Regions from separate parts of the Pantoea sp. GW821-FHT03E06 genome, predicted to be linked through region 1. Evidence: predicted binding sites of a transcription regulator. Region 1 holds the regulator's gene; each other region holds the start of a gene.

The links. Region 1 encodes LexA, which represses DNA repair genes until DNA is damaged. Its sites were predicted from a motif close to TNCTGTATGTACATACAGNA; they were not measured.
Region 2: the regulator LexA is predicted to act here: its motif matches at 3,280-3,299, upstream of umuD (translesion error-prone DNA polymerase V autoproteolytic subunit).
Region 3: the regulator LexA is predicted to act here: its motif matches at 3,069-3,088, upstream of uvrB (excinuclease ABC subunit UvrB).

What each region holds. Positions count from the first base shown of each region.
Region 1 covers NZ_JBWKUG010000001.1:355,573-360,713, forward strand. The annotation lists gene plsB (glycerol-3-phosphate 1-O-acyltransferase PlsB) at 1-1,519, opposite strand, end outside; gene AC07WB_RS01625 (diacylglycerol kinase) at 1,647-2,015, shown strand; gene lexA (transcriptional repressor LexA) at 2,121-2,735, shown strand; gene dinF (MATE family efflux transporter DinF) at 2,870-4,192, shown strand; gene AC07WB_RS01640 (CsbD family protein) at 4,357-4,569, shown strand; gene zur (zinc uptake transcriptional repressor Zur) at 4,641-5,141, opposite strand, start outside.
Region 2 covers NZ_JBWKUG010000001.1:1,704,858-1,709,998, reverse strand. The annotation lists gene AC07WB_RS07950 (hypothetical protein) at 18-281, shown strand; gene AC07WB_RS07945 (hypothetical protein) at 444-647, shown strand; gene AC07WB_RS07940 (biofilm development regulator YmgB/AriR family protein) at 684-950, opposite strand; gene AC07WB_RS07935 (hypothetical protein) at 1,015-1,305, opposite strand; gene ycgZ (regulatory protein YcgZ) at 1,470-1,715, opposite strand; gene AC07WB_RS07925 (hypothetical protein) at 1,927-2,205, opposite strand; gene AC07WB_RS07920 (GNAT family N-acetyltransferase) at 2,634-3,146, shown strand; gene umuD (translesion error-prone DNA polymerase V autoproteolytic subunit) at 3,319-3,741, shown strand; gene umuC (translesion error-prone DNA polymerase V subunit UmuC) at 3,741-5,003, shown strand.
Region 3 covers NZ_JBWKUG010000001.1:1,282,707-1,287,847, forward strand. The annotation lists gene bioF (8-amino-7-oxononanoate synthase) at 1-87, shown strand, start outside; gene bioC (malonyl-ACP O-methyltransferase BioC) at 71-826, shown strand; gene bioD (dethiobiotin synthase) at 823-1,494, shown strand; gene AC07WB_RS05940 (ATP-binding cassette domain-containing protein) at 1,548-2,264, opposite strand; gene uvrB (excinuclease ABC subunit UvrB) at 3,168-5,141, shown strand, end outside.

The DNA of each region.
Region 1 (5,141 bases):
TTACGGCTGGCGTCATCCAGGCTGGACGTTGGGGTTCGATAGGATCGATCGCATCACGCCATTCCGGCACGTTTTTGTTCAGATAGTTCATCAAGGGCAGCGGTTCGCCAAAGTTGACGTAGCCCTGACCAAGATTGCGCAGCTTACGTAAGCCGCGCACCATCTGCAGGAAACTCTCTTTCTCTTTGGCCGCGCCGCGCAGTTCTTTCGCGTAAGTGCCCACTTCCATCACGTGCTCATAACCAATATAAATTGGCACGAAAGTGATGGGACGGCTGCCGCCGCGCAGCATGGCTTGCAGCGTCATTGATAGCGTGCCGGTTTTCGGATCCAACAATCTACCGGTACGCGAGCGGCCGCCTTCCACAAAATATTCCACCGAGTAACCACGGCTAAACAGTTCGCCGAGATATTCACGGAACACGGTGGAATAAAGTTTATTGCCCTTGAAGGTACGACGAATAAAGAACGCGCCAAGACGACGGAAAATCGGGCCCGCAGGCCAAAAGTTCAGGTTGATACCTGCAGCAATGTGCGGCGGCACCAGGCCTTGATGATATAGCACGTAGGAAAGCAACAAATAGTCCATATGGCTGCGGTGGCAGGGCACATAAACAATCTCATGTCCATCCTGTGCCAGCTGACGTACGCGCTCGCCACCGTGAACGTTGATGCCTTGATACAGCCGGCTCCACAGCCAGCCCATCACGCGGTCAGTCACTTTAATCGCTTCGTAGGAGAAGTTTGCCGCCACTTCTTCCATCATTTCGATGGCGTTCTGCTGGGCTTTCTCATGTGAGATCTTTTTGCTGCGCGCCTCATCTTCCACCGCTTTTTCAATCGCCTTGGATTGCAATAGCTTGTTGAAGAGATCCTGGCGTGCAGGCAGACGTGGACCCACAGCGGCCAGACGCTGGCGAGCAAAATGAATGCGCGCGACACGCGCCAGCTTCTGTGCAATCGACTTATCAGTGCCGTGTTCGGTCGCCATCTGACGTAACGAAACGGTTTGCGAGAAGCGGACAAAGCTATCGCGACCGTGCCACAAAATGGCGAAGAATTTCTGTACGCCATTCAGAACGCGCAGATGCGGTGTGGATTCACCTGATGTTTCACGTCCCGGCGCGCGGCCAAACATCACCGCGACCGGCAACATTTGTACATCGAGCTGCGGGTTGCTGCGGTGTAAATCCAGATAATCGTGGAACAGCTTTACCGATTCGGGATTGGCCACGAAATAGGGAATAACGCGTGGGCCATCGTGAATAAACACGTGGCGCGGCAGCAAGGTGCCATCGATCTCTAGCGGAGCCAGCGGATCGGGCAAATCGTGTTTCAGACATTGTGCACGAAGTGTGAGCAAGTCAGCCTTTGAATCATAAGGCAAAACATACATCACTGGACGTGTCGGATCGATTCCGTGTTCAGAGATAGGATCGGTCGGAATGACCTTACTTTTTACCAAAATAGAGAGTGGTAAATTCAATAATTTGTAATAGAGTTTACGCCAACCTGACATAGACAACTTAAAGCCTCTTGTTAGCAAAGCGCGGCAAGCATACCAGAAAGTGCAGCGAAGATCTGTGGCTCTGCCACCTCATACTGCCCACACATTGACGTCAAAATAGATCAAGGGTTCCATAAACATGGCAAATAACGTCACCGGTATTGTAAGAATAGTGAAAGCAGCCGGTTATTCCTGGCAGGGGCTGCGTGCCGCATGGCAGCACGAGGCGGCATTCCGCCAGGAAGCGATAGCCGCGCTGGTGGCGATTATCGTGGCATGTTGGCTGGATGTAGACGCCATTTCCCGCGTGCTGATGATTGGCTCCGTGGTACTGATTGTCATTGTCGAAATCCTTAATAGTGCCATTGAATCCGTCGTTGACCGCATTGGCCAGGAGCAACATCCCTTATCAGGGCGCGCCAAAGATATGGGCTCGGCTGCGGTATTGCTGACTATCTTACTGGCTCTTTTTGTTTGGATCGTGCTGCTCTGGACGCATTTGAGATAGCCATTCCAGATTCATCAAACCGCTGATTTTTCCCTCTGTTACGGTTTTCATTTCGCCAATACCTGTATATACTCACAGCGACTGTATAAACAACCAGGGGGCGGGATGAAAGCGTTAACTGCACGGCAGCAACAGGTCTATGACCTGATTCGCGACCATATTAACCAGACGGGCATGCCGCCAACGCGTGCGGAAATTGCTGCGCAACTGGGATTTCGCTCGCCCAATGCTGCTGAAGAGCATCTGAAAGCGCTGGCGCGTAAAGGCGTAATTGAAATTGTTTCCGGCGCATCGCGCGGGATTCGCTTATTAATGGAAGAAGAGCCGAGCGAAGGCTTGCCATTAATTGGTCGTGTCGCTGCGGGCGAGCCGCTGCTGGCACAGGAGCATATTGAAGCGCACTATCAGGTGGATGCAAACCTGTTCAAACCCAGCGCGGATTTCCTGCTGCGTGTGAGCGGTATGTCGATGAAAGACATCGGTATTATGGATGGTGACTTGCTGGCGGTGCATAAAACGCAGGAAGTGCGTAACGGACAGGTTGTCGTAGCGCGCATTGATGACGAAGTCACGGTCAAACGCTGGAAAAAGCAGGGCGCGATTGTCCATCTTCTGCCGGAAAATAACGATTTCCAACCGATTGTGGTAGATACCCGCGAGCAATCATTGACCGTTGAAGGTCTGGCCGTTGGGATCGTGCGTAACGGCGAATGGCTCTGATTCGTTCCTGATTCCCTCCTACTGCGGCGGCGTATGCTGCGCTGGCCGCAGTCTGCTAGTTTCTTCTTTTTGACATTTTCTGCGGCACTGTCGGGCGCAATCACGCTGGTTACCGCAAATAACGGAATGGGCTGATGCAGCTGTTTTCCCCTTCAGATAAAGCACTTTGGCGGCTGGCGCTGCCGATGATCCTCTCTAACATCACCGTTCCATTGTTGGGCGTGGTGGATACTGCCGTTATTGGTCATCTCGATAGCCCGATTTATCTTGGGGGCGTCGCCGTGGGTACCACGGCAACCAGTTTTATCTTTATGCTCCTGCTGTTTCTGCGCATGAGTACCACTGGCCTTACCGCGCAGGCGTTTGGTGCCAATGACAAAACGGCGCTGGCACGCGCCCTGACCCAACCGCTGTTGATTGCTTTGGTTTTTGGTTTGCTATTTATGGTGCTGCGAACGCCGGTAAGCAGTTTGGCAGCCGCATTAATGGGCGGCAGCCCAGAAGTGCAGCAGCAGGCCAAAATTTTCATTGAGATTCGCTGGCTTAGCGCGCCCGCCACCTTGGCTAATCTGGTTATTCTTGGTTGGCTGTTAGGCGTGCAATATGCGCGTGCGCCGATGGTATTGCTTATCGTCGGGAATCTGGTGAATATCCTGCTCGACCTTTTATTTGTCCTTCAGCTGCATTGGGGAGTGGCCGGTGCAGCGGCGGCAACGGCGCTGGCTGAATATGTCACGCTGGGAGTAGGTTTGTGGATGGTGGCGCGCGTACTCAAACTGCGCGGTATTTATTTCGCTCTACTAAAAAGCAGCTGGCGTGGCGATGCCGCGCGGCTGTTCCGTCTTAATCGCGACATCATGCTGCGCTCCTTAATGCTTCAAATCTGCTTTGCATCCCTGACCATTCTGGGGGCGCGCATTGGTCCTGATGTGGTGGCGGTTAATGCCGTATTGCTGATGTTCCTCACTTTTACCGCCTACGCGCTAGATGGCTTTGCTTATGCGGTTGAAGCCTGCTCGGGTGAAGCGGTAGGCGCGAAAGATCGCAGTCGATTAATACTTATCTGGCACGCGGCCTGCCGTCAGGCCTGTTTTGTCGCCGCAATATTTGCCCTGATTTATGCGTTCACGGGGCCGCAGATTGTGGCCATGCTGACATCACTGGAAGCGTTGCGTGAAATGGCCGACAGATATCTCATCTGGCAGGTGATATTGCCGTTGATAGGCGTCTGGTGTTATCTGCTGGATGGCATGTTTATTGGTGCGACGCGTGGTCGTGAGATGCGTAACAGCATGATGATAGCCGCCATGGGTTATGGCCTGACGCTGCTAACATTGCCCTGGCTTGGTAACCACGGTTTATGGCTGGCGATAACGGTATTCCTGGCGCTACGAGGTGTGACGCTGTGGCTGATGTGGCGCGGTCATTGGCAGCGCGACAGCTGGTTTAATGCCTGAATAAGCGAAGCGTAACCTACAGATTAATCTGTAATTTCCTGCAAACTTCGAAGCGGCAACTATAATTAACTCATACGGCGCAGATGAATAGCGCATCGTGTGGGTATGTTCTTTGATATACAGAGAATGTATCCGTCTCACTCAGGATGAAGTGGAGGATTATTATGAATAAAGACGAAGCTGGTGGAAACTGGAAGCAGTTCAAAGGGAAAGTGAAGGAGAAGTGGGGCAAGCTTACGGATGATGATATGACCGTGATCGAAGGTAAACGCGATCAGCTTGTCGGTAAAATCCAGGAACGCTACGGTTATGCGAAAGATCAGGCAGAGACCGAAGTGAAAGACTGGGAAAGCCACAACAAAGATTACCGCTGGTAATCGACGTCTTATTAAGGACGATGCTCCTACCCACCGATCATTATGATCGGGTCGGCACAAGGAAGTGCCAATTAAGCCTTTCTCACCCGTTTTTTACTCTCACTCTGATGGTCGTGTTCGCAACTATCATGCCGCGTACAAGCCGCAACTTCCGTGCAATTCTCGCATAAGCCATGTGCTTCAATCACCGTATGACGCAGTGAAAACCCTGCCTGATCTGCCAGTGTCGCAATGGTTTTTTCCACTCCATGTGCATGCTTTTCACTTACCGCCGCGCAGCCATCACACACCAGCATCACAGAAGTGTGCGCTGGTTCGTCGAAATGGTGGCAAACCACATAGCTATTATTCGATTCCACGCGGTGAATGAATCCCTGCTCCAGCAGAAAATCCAGTGCACGATAAATCGTGGGCGGTTTGGCTTGAGGTTCACTGACGCGCAGCTGATCCAGCAGGTCGTAAGCGCTAATTGATCCATTTTGCTCAGCCATCAGACGCAATACTTCAGCGCGCTGAGTAGTAAGGCGCACGCCGCGGTCAAGGCAGAGTGATTCAGCCTGGGTAAGCAGCTG
Region 2 (5,141 bases), 1.3 Mb from region 1:
CTTAGAATAATAAGGGCATGATGATGGACTTTAAAAAGTTCGAAGCTATTCTGCATTTGCGCAAAGAAATGCATTTCACGGGAATTGAGTTGCAACACCGTGAAAATAAAAGTGAATTCTATGCGCTGGGTATGAATAATCATACGCAGAGTCAGCTTTATATTTGCACGCTTTCTAATGAAAGCTCCTCACAAGCCCAGCTGAAGCAGTTTCGCACCTGGTTACACAGATTTAACATTGATAGAGCGAAACAGAAAGCGGCGCTATTGAAAAAAGAGTAAATTTTTCACGCTAATATTTTGGCTTAACCCGCGCATTTATCAAACATTATCGCCTAATTAACGCTTCGCTTATTTATTCCTTCCCTCAACACAACGCACGAAAAAGGTATCGCCGCCTATTTCCCTATGCCAGACTGTATATATATACAAGCATCGGAGGTGATGTTGAGAGATGAAAACCGTCCAACACCGGACCTTTATGCGCTCATCGGTATGGCCGTCGCGGAGTTCATCAGGGAGGAGCGCGTTTTCAAAGCGCATGATATTTCTTTATCGCTTCATGTAATGAAGTCAGGGACAAAGGATAAAGAATTGCAGCGCCTGTGCGATGCCGCGATGCGGTTACTGGCAGGTATGATGCACTAAATTGCCCCCCACGGCTGGGGGGACAAAAATCAACTATCAGGCATCGTCTGGCGTATAGCCCACAACGATTTCCAGCGTTCTACGCAGGATATCGCCTTCGGCATCGGTATCCGCAGATTCCAGTGCCATAATCAGGCAGAGAATGATCGATTTATTACTGACGCGCCCTTCGGTGGCCAGCACGTGGCGAATAACTCTATCCAATACTGCCGATTCATGCTTTAGGCTGCTGTCTGCATTGCGAAAATGCTCTGCCAACTCAATGTCAGGCAGTGCAGAGTAGAGGTCGTGATTTTCCGACATGATTCCAGTCCCGTACTGATAGCGATACGTTCAAATGATAATTCACTAAACACGAGGCAAACGCTTAATGCTTGCGGTTGCTGCCAGACTGTTCCTTATCACCAAATAGCGGCAGAACATTGTCCCTGTTTGGTTGCTCTTCCCGCAGTTTCTTACCCGCCAGGATGCTGTTACGCACATCGGTAATAGCGGCGATAATCGCTTCACGCTGTTCGTGGTCGGTGCTCTGCTCTTTCATACATATAAGCTGATCAATCAGCGCTTGAGTATTTACCGGCCCCGCCTTTTGCAACAGCACTAGCGCCGCTTCCCCGATTATTTCATCGATTATTTTCTGGTATTCACTTCTATTCATAACGAATCTCTGAATGCCGCTTCGCCCTCAACCCGGCACACGGCAAAATGGGTGCGCTACACAAGTCAGTGTAGCGCAGTACAGCCTGTCGCAGGTCATACACAAGGAAGTGCGTTATCAGAGTAAAGTCTTATAGTTGTACAACCTGGACGTCAAATCAGTTCTTAGCTTTCACGTTCGAACAACAGACCGATTAACTGATGATAATGGTGCTCTTCTTCCGCATTGGAAGCGAGTTCAAGTCTGCGCAGAAGCTTGGTGCAAAGCGATTTGCGGTTCAGATTACGTCCTTCACGCAGGATTTCGACCACGACCTGTCCTAATGTTTCTTGCTGCGATGGCAGAGACGCTTTGCTGAAATAGTTGGCAATGGCCTCGACTGAACTTGGCGTATATCCGTTCTGACGCATAATTGACCCCAATAAATTAAAATGTTAGGTCAGCTGACCTAATGAAAGTTGTACAGGTTAATCTAAAGCTGTACAAAAAGCTTACTGAACTTATACGGGGGTGTTTGTTGCAAAAAGTGCTAATGGGAGCGGATTCGGATAATTGGAAACTTATTATTTCCAAATTCGTGAGCCCAGCGCCGGCAGCGACCGGCGCGTGAGCCCTGTGGCGTCAACTGTCGTCTCCATCCGCAGAGGGCATTCTAACGCTCCCTTCCTGTCGACTCAGGCCACGTAACGCCGAATGGGCGCGATTATCGCTTTCTGCCGGCTGACGATGCGCCATTAACCATTGGCGGGCATGCGCAATGCGCTCCAGCCGCTGACGACTTTTCTCGTTTTCCGACATGCGCGCAAGTTCGGCCAGCAGCGAGTAGACGTTGACTTCCTCGCGACGTACCAGCAAGGCGTAGGCCGCTTCACCGATAATTTTAGGTTGCGAATCTGACATCTTTTACCTCCTGAGAATATGGGCTTACGCTTGCTTCTCAGTGTTAACTATAGATCATCGGCTTCCCGCCTTACGCAGCGCGTGCTGCAACGATACTGCGGTATTATCGGGTAATGGTTGTCAGTTAAGACATGAAAACCCTCATTACCGAGAGCACACCTTGTAGCGGCGCAATGTATTGCGCGATAAATCGCGCCGCTACGGAAGGTGCGGTGATGTGAGACGGCGCTTAACTGTTCGGCATTACGGTATTATCGGGTCATTGAGTAAGAAGATAAAGATCGACGCCGTTGCTGCGCGCATTTGTTAACAGTAATCGCCTGTTTTCTTGGGTTTTTGTTACTAACACGCTATGGTAAGTGCCCTTCGGTCATGATTGTGATGACCGACGATAAGGTTAATAACAAGAATGAGAAAGGATAGCTGGCATGGAGTTCACCATACGTAAAGCCCAGGCGGAGGATGCAGAGCTGCTGCACCAGCTGGGACGCATGACCTACAGTGCGCATTTCAAGCATATGTGGGTTTCCGCAGAAGAACTGGATGCCTTTATCGACAAAGAGTACGGCCTCATCGAGCTTGCCAGCAGTCTGGCCGCACCGAATGAGAGCTGGCTTATCGCCGAGACGGACAAACCCATTGGCTTTGCCAAAGTCACCTGGAACACACCGGTACCGGATTCAGGCATGAGCGGCGCACTGCTGAACAAGCTGTATCTCAACCCGGAAGAAACCGGCAAGAATTACGGCAGATGGATGTTCGAGAGCATTATTAATGAGGCACGCGATAAGCGCGAAGGCTACTTGTGGCTGGAAGTATTAGGCGAGAATGTCCGCGCACGTAAGTTCTATGAAGCCTTCGGCATGCAACACATCAAAGACATTCCATTCATCACCGCTTCGCAGCAGAGCACGCTGCAGATTTTGGGGATGATGATTTAGCCTTCGTATCCCGTTTATGGCTTGCCTCTGCATGGGCAAGCCGCGGACTTTCACTAAAATTAAATTCCCTTTCCTGCCAAGTGTTTTGCAGATAGTCGCCGGTACTGGCTTGATCAACCTGCCCACTCGATATTACTGTATACACATACAGTAATAATTTGAGATCGCAGCCATGCAGTTTTATCAGCCCGCGGAAATCCGCGCCATTGTAGACTTCCCTTTATTCATTAGTCGGGTGCCCTGTGGCTTTCCCTCACCGGCTCAGGACTACGTTGAACAGCGCATCGACCTCAACCACTTTTTAGTGGATCACCCCAGTTCAACCTACTTCATCAGAGTAAGCGGTGATTCCATGATTGAAGGCGGTATTGCGGAGGGGGACCTGCTGGTGGTAGACAGCTCCCCCAAGCCCAGGCACGGCGATATTGTGGTCGCCTCTCTCTCGGGTGAATTCACCGTCAAACAACTTATGCTGCGGCCCTACCTGCACCTCAAACCCATGAATGCGGCCCATGCGATCATCCCCATTCCCGATGTGGATCAGTTCGAAGTCTTCGGCATCGTCAAACACGTGATCAAAACGTTGGGCCGCTAATGTTCGCCTTAGTGGACGTGAACTCTTTCTACGCCAGCTGCGAAACCGTGTTTCGCCCGGATCTGCGCGGCAAACCGATTGTGGTGCTGTCCAACAACGACGGCTGTATTATTTCGCTGAGTAAAGAAGCCAAAAAGCTCGGCATTAAAATGGGTGCGCCCTACTTTAAACATCGCGAAGAGTTAACGCGCCATAACGTGGTGGTGTTCTCCTCCAACTATGCGCTTTATGGCGATATGTCGCGGCGCGTGATGGAGACGCTGGCGCTGATCTCCACACGCGTCGACGAGTACTCCATTGATGAAGCCTTTGTTGATGTCACCGGCATCGACGCCTGTATGACGCTAGAACAGCTGGGGCGGGATATTCGCGATCGCATCTATCAGGACACGCATCTGCGCGTGGGGGTCGGTATTGCCCCCACCAAAACCCTCGCCAAACTGGCCAACTGGGCCGCCAAGCGCTGGACCAAAGCCGAGAATGTGATGGATCTTTCCGCACCGCTGCGCCAGCGTGAATTGATGAAGCGGGTCAAGGTTGAAGAGGTATGGGGTGTCGGTCGCCGCTTATCGAAAAAGCTCAATCTCATGGGCATTGATACCGCGCTGCAGTTAGCTGAAACGCCCACAGCGTTGATCCGCAAACACTTCGGCGTGGTTCTGGAGCGCACCGTACGTGAATTATGCGGTGAGCCTTGCCTGGCGTTTGATGAGGTGGTCCCGAATCGGCAAAATATATTGTGCTCGCGCTCGTTTGGCGACCGCATTACCGACTATCACGATATGCGCGAGGCTATTGCCAATTACGCTGCCCGCGCCGCCGAAAAGCTGCGCAGCGAGCGGCAATATTGTCGCCATATTGGCACCTTTATTCGCACCAGCCCACACGATCCGCATCATCCCTATTATGCGAATGCCGCTAGCCAGACGCTTATTACGCCAACTGCCGATAGTCGTGACATCATTCAAGCGACGCTCAACTGTTTGGATCGCATCTGGGTTCCCGGTAAGCGCTACATGAAAGGCGGCGTGATGCTGGGGGATTTTTTCAGCGATGGCGTGGCGCAGTTCGACCTGTTTGCCGAATATCAGCCGCGTCACAACAGCGAGCAGCTAATGGCACTGATCGACAAGATGAACGCCCACCAGCGCGGTGCGTTATGGTTTGCCGGACAGGGTATCCAGAAGCCCTGGGCAATGAAGCGTGAGATGCTTTCACCGGCATATACAACACGTTTATCCGATCTTCCCGTGGCAAAGTAACCTTGATGCGCTTCGCTTTATTGACGCCTATCGCTAAATAATCGAGGCCAATTATTTCTCATGAATGGGTTATTACCAGCCAATGCAAATTGTTAATAAGGTAACGTTAACCATTTCCTTTCCCTTGAATTAATAACA
Region 3 (5,141 bases), 930 kb from region 1:
GCGCGGCTGCGCATCACGCTTACCGCTGCGCATCACACCGATGATATTGATCGACTGCTGGAGGCGCTGTATGACGCTGCAGGTTAACAAGCAGGCCGTGGCGCAGGCTTTTGGTCGTGCGGCCGCACATTACGAACAGCATGCGCAGCTGCAGCGACTGAGCGGTGATGCGCTGCTGGCGCGGGCACCGGCTGGTTTTGGTCCGCATTTGCTGGATGCCGGTTGCGGCACCGGCTGGTATAGCCGCTACTGGCGCGATCGCGGGCGTACGCTGACCGCGCTCGATCTCTCACCCGATATGCTGCAAACGGCGCGCGAACAGCAATCGGCGCAGCATTATCTGCTGGGTGATATTGATGATGTGCCGCTAGCGGATGCCAGTGTTGACGGCGTGTGGAGCAACCTGGCAGTGCAGTGGAGCAGTGATTTGTGCACTGCGCTGCAGCAGTTTTTGCGCGTCACGCGCCCAGGCGGCACGGTGCTGTTCTCCACGCTGCTCGACGGTTCGCTACACGAAGTGCATCACGCATGGGCGCAGTTGGATGGTCGCCGCCACGCCAATCGTTTTCTCAGCGCAGCGCAGTTGCGCGCGGCCACCGCAACGCTACCGATGCAGGCAGAGCAGCAGATCGTTACGCTGCATTTCCCCAGTGCGCTTAGCGCCATGCGTTCCCTGAAAGGCATTGGTGCTACGCATCTGCACGACGGACGCGGCAGCAGCGTGCTGACACGTACCCAGTTAGCAACACTTGAGCAACACTGGCCGCAGGATGAGACCGGTTACCGCCTGAGCTACCACTTGATGTATGGAGTTTTAACAAAATGACACGCTGGTTTATTACCGGAACCGATACCGAAGTTGGCAAAACCGTGGCCAGCGGCGCACTGTTGCAGGCGGCGAGCGCCGCAGGATTGCGCACCGCCGGCTATAAACCGGTGGCGTCCGGCTGTGAGATCACACAAGAAGGCGTCCGCAACAGTGATGCATTGGCATTGCAGCGCTACAGCAGCGTGCCGCTACGCTACGAGCAGGTGAATCCGCTGGCGTTTGTCGAGCCGACTTCACCGCATATCATCAGTGCAGAAGAGGGCAGGCCAATTGAATTTGCCGCACTTTCTGCTGGCTTACGTGTGCTTGAGCAGCAGGCGGAATGGGTGTTAGTGGAGGGCGCGGGCGGCTGGTTTACGCCGCTATCGGACACGCAGACCTATGCAGATTGGGTTGAAGCCGAGCAGCTACCCGTAATTCTGGTCGTGGGCGTAAAGTTAGGCTGCATCAACCATGCGCTGCTTACCGCTGAGGCGGTGAAAGCGCGAGGTTTATGCCTGGCGGGCTGGATTGCCAATGATATCCAGCCGCCGGGCAAACGCCATCAGGAATATATGGCCACGCTGCGTCAGCGCATTGACGCGCCGTTCCTCGGTGAGATCCCGCACCTCAGCGATGAGGCGCAGCAAGGCGATTGTGGGCGCTATTTGACACTGCCGCAATAATCCAGGTCGCCATGAATGGCGACCCTACGATGCCAGATGCCGTTTTGTACTATCTACGTCACCGTTAGCCACTTATTGACGGTGATGTCATCCAACTGCGCCATTTTGCCGTGCGCCACGTTGCGTCCACGATGCAGCAGCAGAAAATAGTCGGCAACGCGGCGGATGAATGACACGTGCTGCTCCAGCAACAGAATCGTCAGACCGTATTCGCGGTTAAGCCGTCGGATAAGATTGCCCATCTCCTCTTCCAGCCACGGCGACATGCCTTCCGTTGGTTCATCGAGAATCACCAGCTTGGGTTGCAGCACCAATGCGCGCGCCAGGGCCAAATGCTGCTGTTGCTCCATCGGCAGTTCGCCGCTGCGCTGGTGGCGCATCGAATAGAGCGCCGGAAACAGATCAAAGACCATTTCCGGAATCGCACGGCTGCGATCGTCCTGCGCTGCCATTAGGGCAATCAGCAGGTTATCTTCCACGCTCATCTGCGAGAAAATGTGCCGCCCCTGCGGGACATAACCAATCCCGGTGCGGGCACGCATCTCGGCCGGTTGCAGCAGTAAATCCTCCGGCGGCGAGCCATCTTCTTGCCAGGTCATCGAGCCGCTGTTGATCGGCAAGCGGCCCATAATGCAATTAACCAACGTGGTTTTACCCATGCCTGGGCTGCCCAACACGCCGGTACAGGTACCCGGCGGCAGATCGAGGTCCACATCCCACAGAATGTGATTTTGACCGTAAAACTGATTCACCGAACGTAAACTCAGCATCTGACATACTCCTTCCAGATTATTAGCCTGAATGCTCCCGCTCTGTGTCGTCTGGCATACAGTCGTGCACGATTGATGGACACCGCTGTCGTCGGCAAAAGCCGAGGAGGACGCGTTACTCCCTGGCTTTAAACACTGCAATTCCCAGGCCAGGTTGGAAATAGAAACCGAGCAGCGCCTAAAAACGGCAAAATCAAGGTTTAAAAGTTGAGAAATGCTTAACAATTCCATGCGGTGACAAACCGGCTGCACTTCGACAGTGCTGATGGCTTAACGTTTCTGGTGCATATGATCGTTCGTAAGGCAATAACTTAGGAATAAGTGGTATTAAAAAGGCGCGTTTCCCCTTCACAATGGGGGAGCAGAGAGGAGAAAAAGGGAGTTAAGGCTATCCGACAGGTGAGAAAAAAAAGACGAAAAAAATTTTTTTTGCCCTGAAGACGACCTGCAAGAAAATTATACACAGCTGATGGGCTTTGGGCTGGATTCACTTATCCACCATTACTGTGGATAACCTTGTGCATTAGCGACTGAAAACCGGGCGCAAGCGAGTAAATTCGCGGCCTTCATCCATTATGATGAGAATCTGGGCTTTTAGGTGTAATTCAATTAAAACAGCAGGTTAGTTAAAATCAAGCATGCGATTTATCTGCCTTGTCATCGGACTGCAATTTAATGACACTCTCTTGACAAATGTTAAAAGCATCCTCGCTCTGGGGATAACATTGCGCAACAAGCATTTGCCTCATGCCGCTTAAAATGCACGGAAGAAATTTCCCTGCAGGAACGATTATCGTGCAACGATACTGTGATTATGTCCAGTATTTTTTTCTGGCAAATTCGCCACAGCAGAGTAGAATTAGCAGCCTGCCCGCCGTCTTCATCTGCTGGAACCGCTAAAACATGAGCAAAGCCTTTAAACTCAACTCCGCTTTCAAGCCTTCAGGCGACCAACCTGAGGCCATTCGCCGCCTGGAAGAGGGGCTGGAGGATGGACTCGCCCATCAAACGCTGTTGGGCGTAACCGGTTCAGGTAAAACGTTTACCGTTGCCAATGTGATTGCGGATCTCAATCGCCCGACGATGGTTTTGGCACCGAACAAAACATTGGCGGCGCAGCTGTACGGCGAGATGAAAGAGTTCTTCCCGGACAATGCGGTGGAGTTTTTCGTCTCTTACTACGATTACTATCAGCCTGAAGCCTATGTTCCCAGCTCCGACACTTTTATCGAAAAAGATGCCTCGGTGAACGAGCACATTGAACAGATGCGTCTCTCGGCGACCAAAGCGCTGCTGGAGCGTCGTGATGTGATCGTAGTGGCGTCGGTTTCCGCTATTTACGGTCTGGGCGATCCCGATCTCTATTTGAAAATGATGCTGCACTTAACGCGCGGCATGATTATCGATCAGCGCAGCATTCTGCGTCGTCTGGCAGAGCTGCAATATACCCGTAACGATCAGGCTTTCCAGCGCGGCACCTTCCGCGTGCGTGGGGAAGTGATCGATGTGTTCCCGGCCGAATCAGACGACATTGCGCTGCGTATTGAGCTGTTTGATGAAGAAGTTGAGCGGCTGTCGCTGTTTGATCCGCTTACCGGGCAGATTGACTCGGTGATCCCGCGTTTTACCGTTTATCCTAAAACGCACTATGTCACGCCGCGCGAGCGTATTCTGCAGGCGATGGAAGATATCAAAGTCGAACTGGTGGACCGCCGCAAGGTGCTGCTGGAGAACAATAAGCTGCTGGAAGAGCAGCGTATTTCTCAGCGTACCCAGTTCGACCTCGAAATGATGAACGAGCTGGGCTACTGCTCCGGTATTGAAAACTACTCACGCTATCTGTCCGGTCGCGGACCGGGCGAGCCGCCGCCAACCTTATTTGATTATCTGCCGGCTGACGGTTTGCTGGTGGTTGACGAATCGCACGTGACGATCCCGCAAATTGGCGGTATGTACCGCGGTGACCGCGCGCGTAAAGAGACGCTGGTGGAGTATGGCTTCCGCTTACCGTCGGCGCTGGATAACCGCCCGATGAAGTTTGAAGAGTTTGAGGCGTCCGCGCCGCAAACCATTTATGTGTCGGCCACACCCGGCAATTACGAGCTGGAAAAATCAGGTAGCGAAGTGATCGATCAGCTGGTGCGTCCAACCGGCCTGCTTGATCCGATCCTCGAAGTGCGACCGGTCGCGACCCAGGTCGACGATTTGTTGTCGGAAATCCGCAAGCGTGTCGAGATTAATGAGCGCGTGCTGGTTACCGTTTTGACCAAGCGTATGGCAGAAGATCTCACCGAATACCTTGTGGAACACGGTGAGAAGGTGCGCTATCTGCATTCGGATATCGATACCGTAGAACGTATGGAAATCATCCGCGATTTACGCCTCGGCGAGTTTGATGTGTTGGTGGGCATCAACTTGCTGCGTGAAGGCTTGGATATGCCGGAAGTGTCGCTGGTGGCGATTCTCGATGCCGACAAAGAAGGTTTCCTGCGCTCTGAGCGTTCACTGATTCAAACCATTGGTCGCGCCGCGCGTAATATCAATGGGCGCGCGATTCTCTACGCCGATAAAATCACGCCATCAATGGAACGCGCGATGGGTGAAACGGAACGTCGTCGCGAGAAGCAGCAAAAATATAACGAAGAGAATGGCATTGTGCCGCAGGGGCTCAATAAGAAGATCACCGATATTCTTGAGCTGGGCAAAAACGTGGTTAAAACGCGCGGTAAAGGTAAAACCGCATCGCGCACTGCGGCAGAGGCGGAAGCCAACTATATGGCGCTTACGCCACAGGCGATGCAAAAGAAAATTCACGAGCTGGAAGGGCAGATGCAGCAACACGCGCAGAATCTGGAGTTCGAAGAAGCTGCCAGCGTG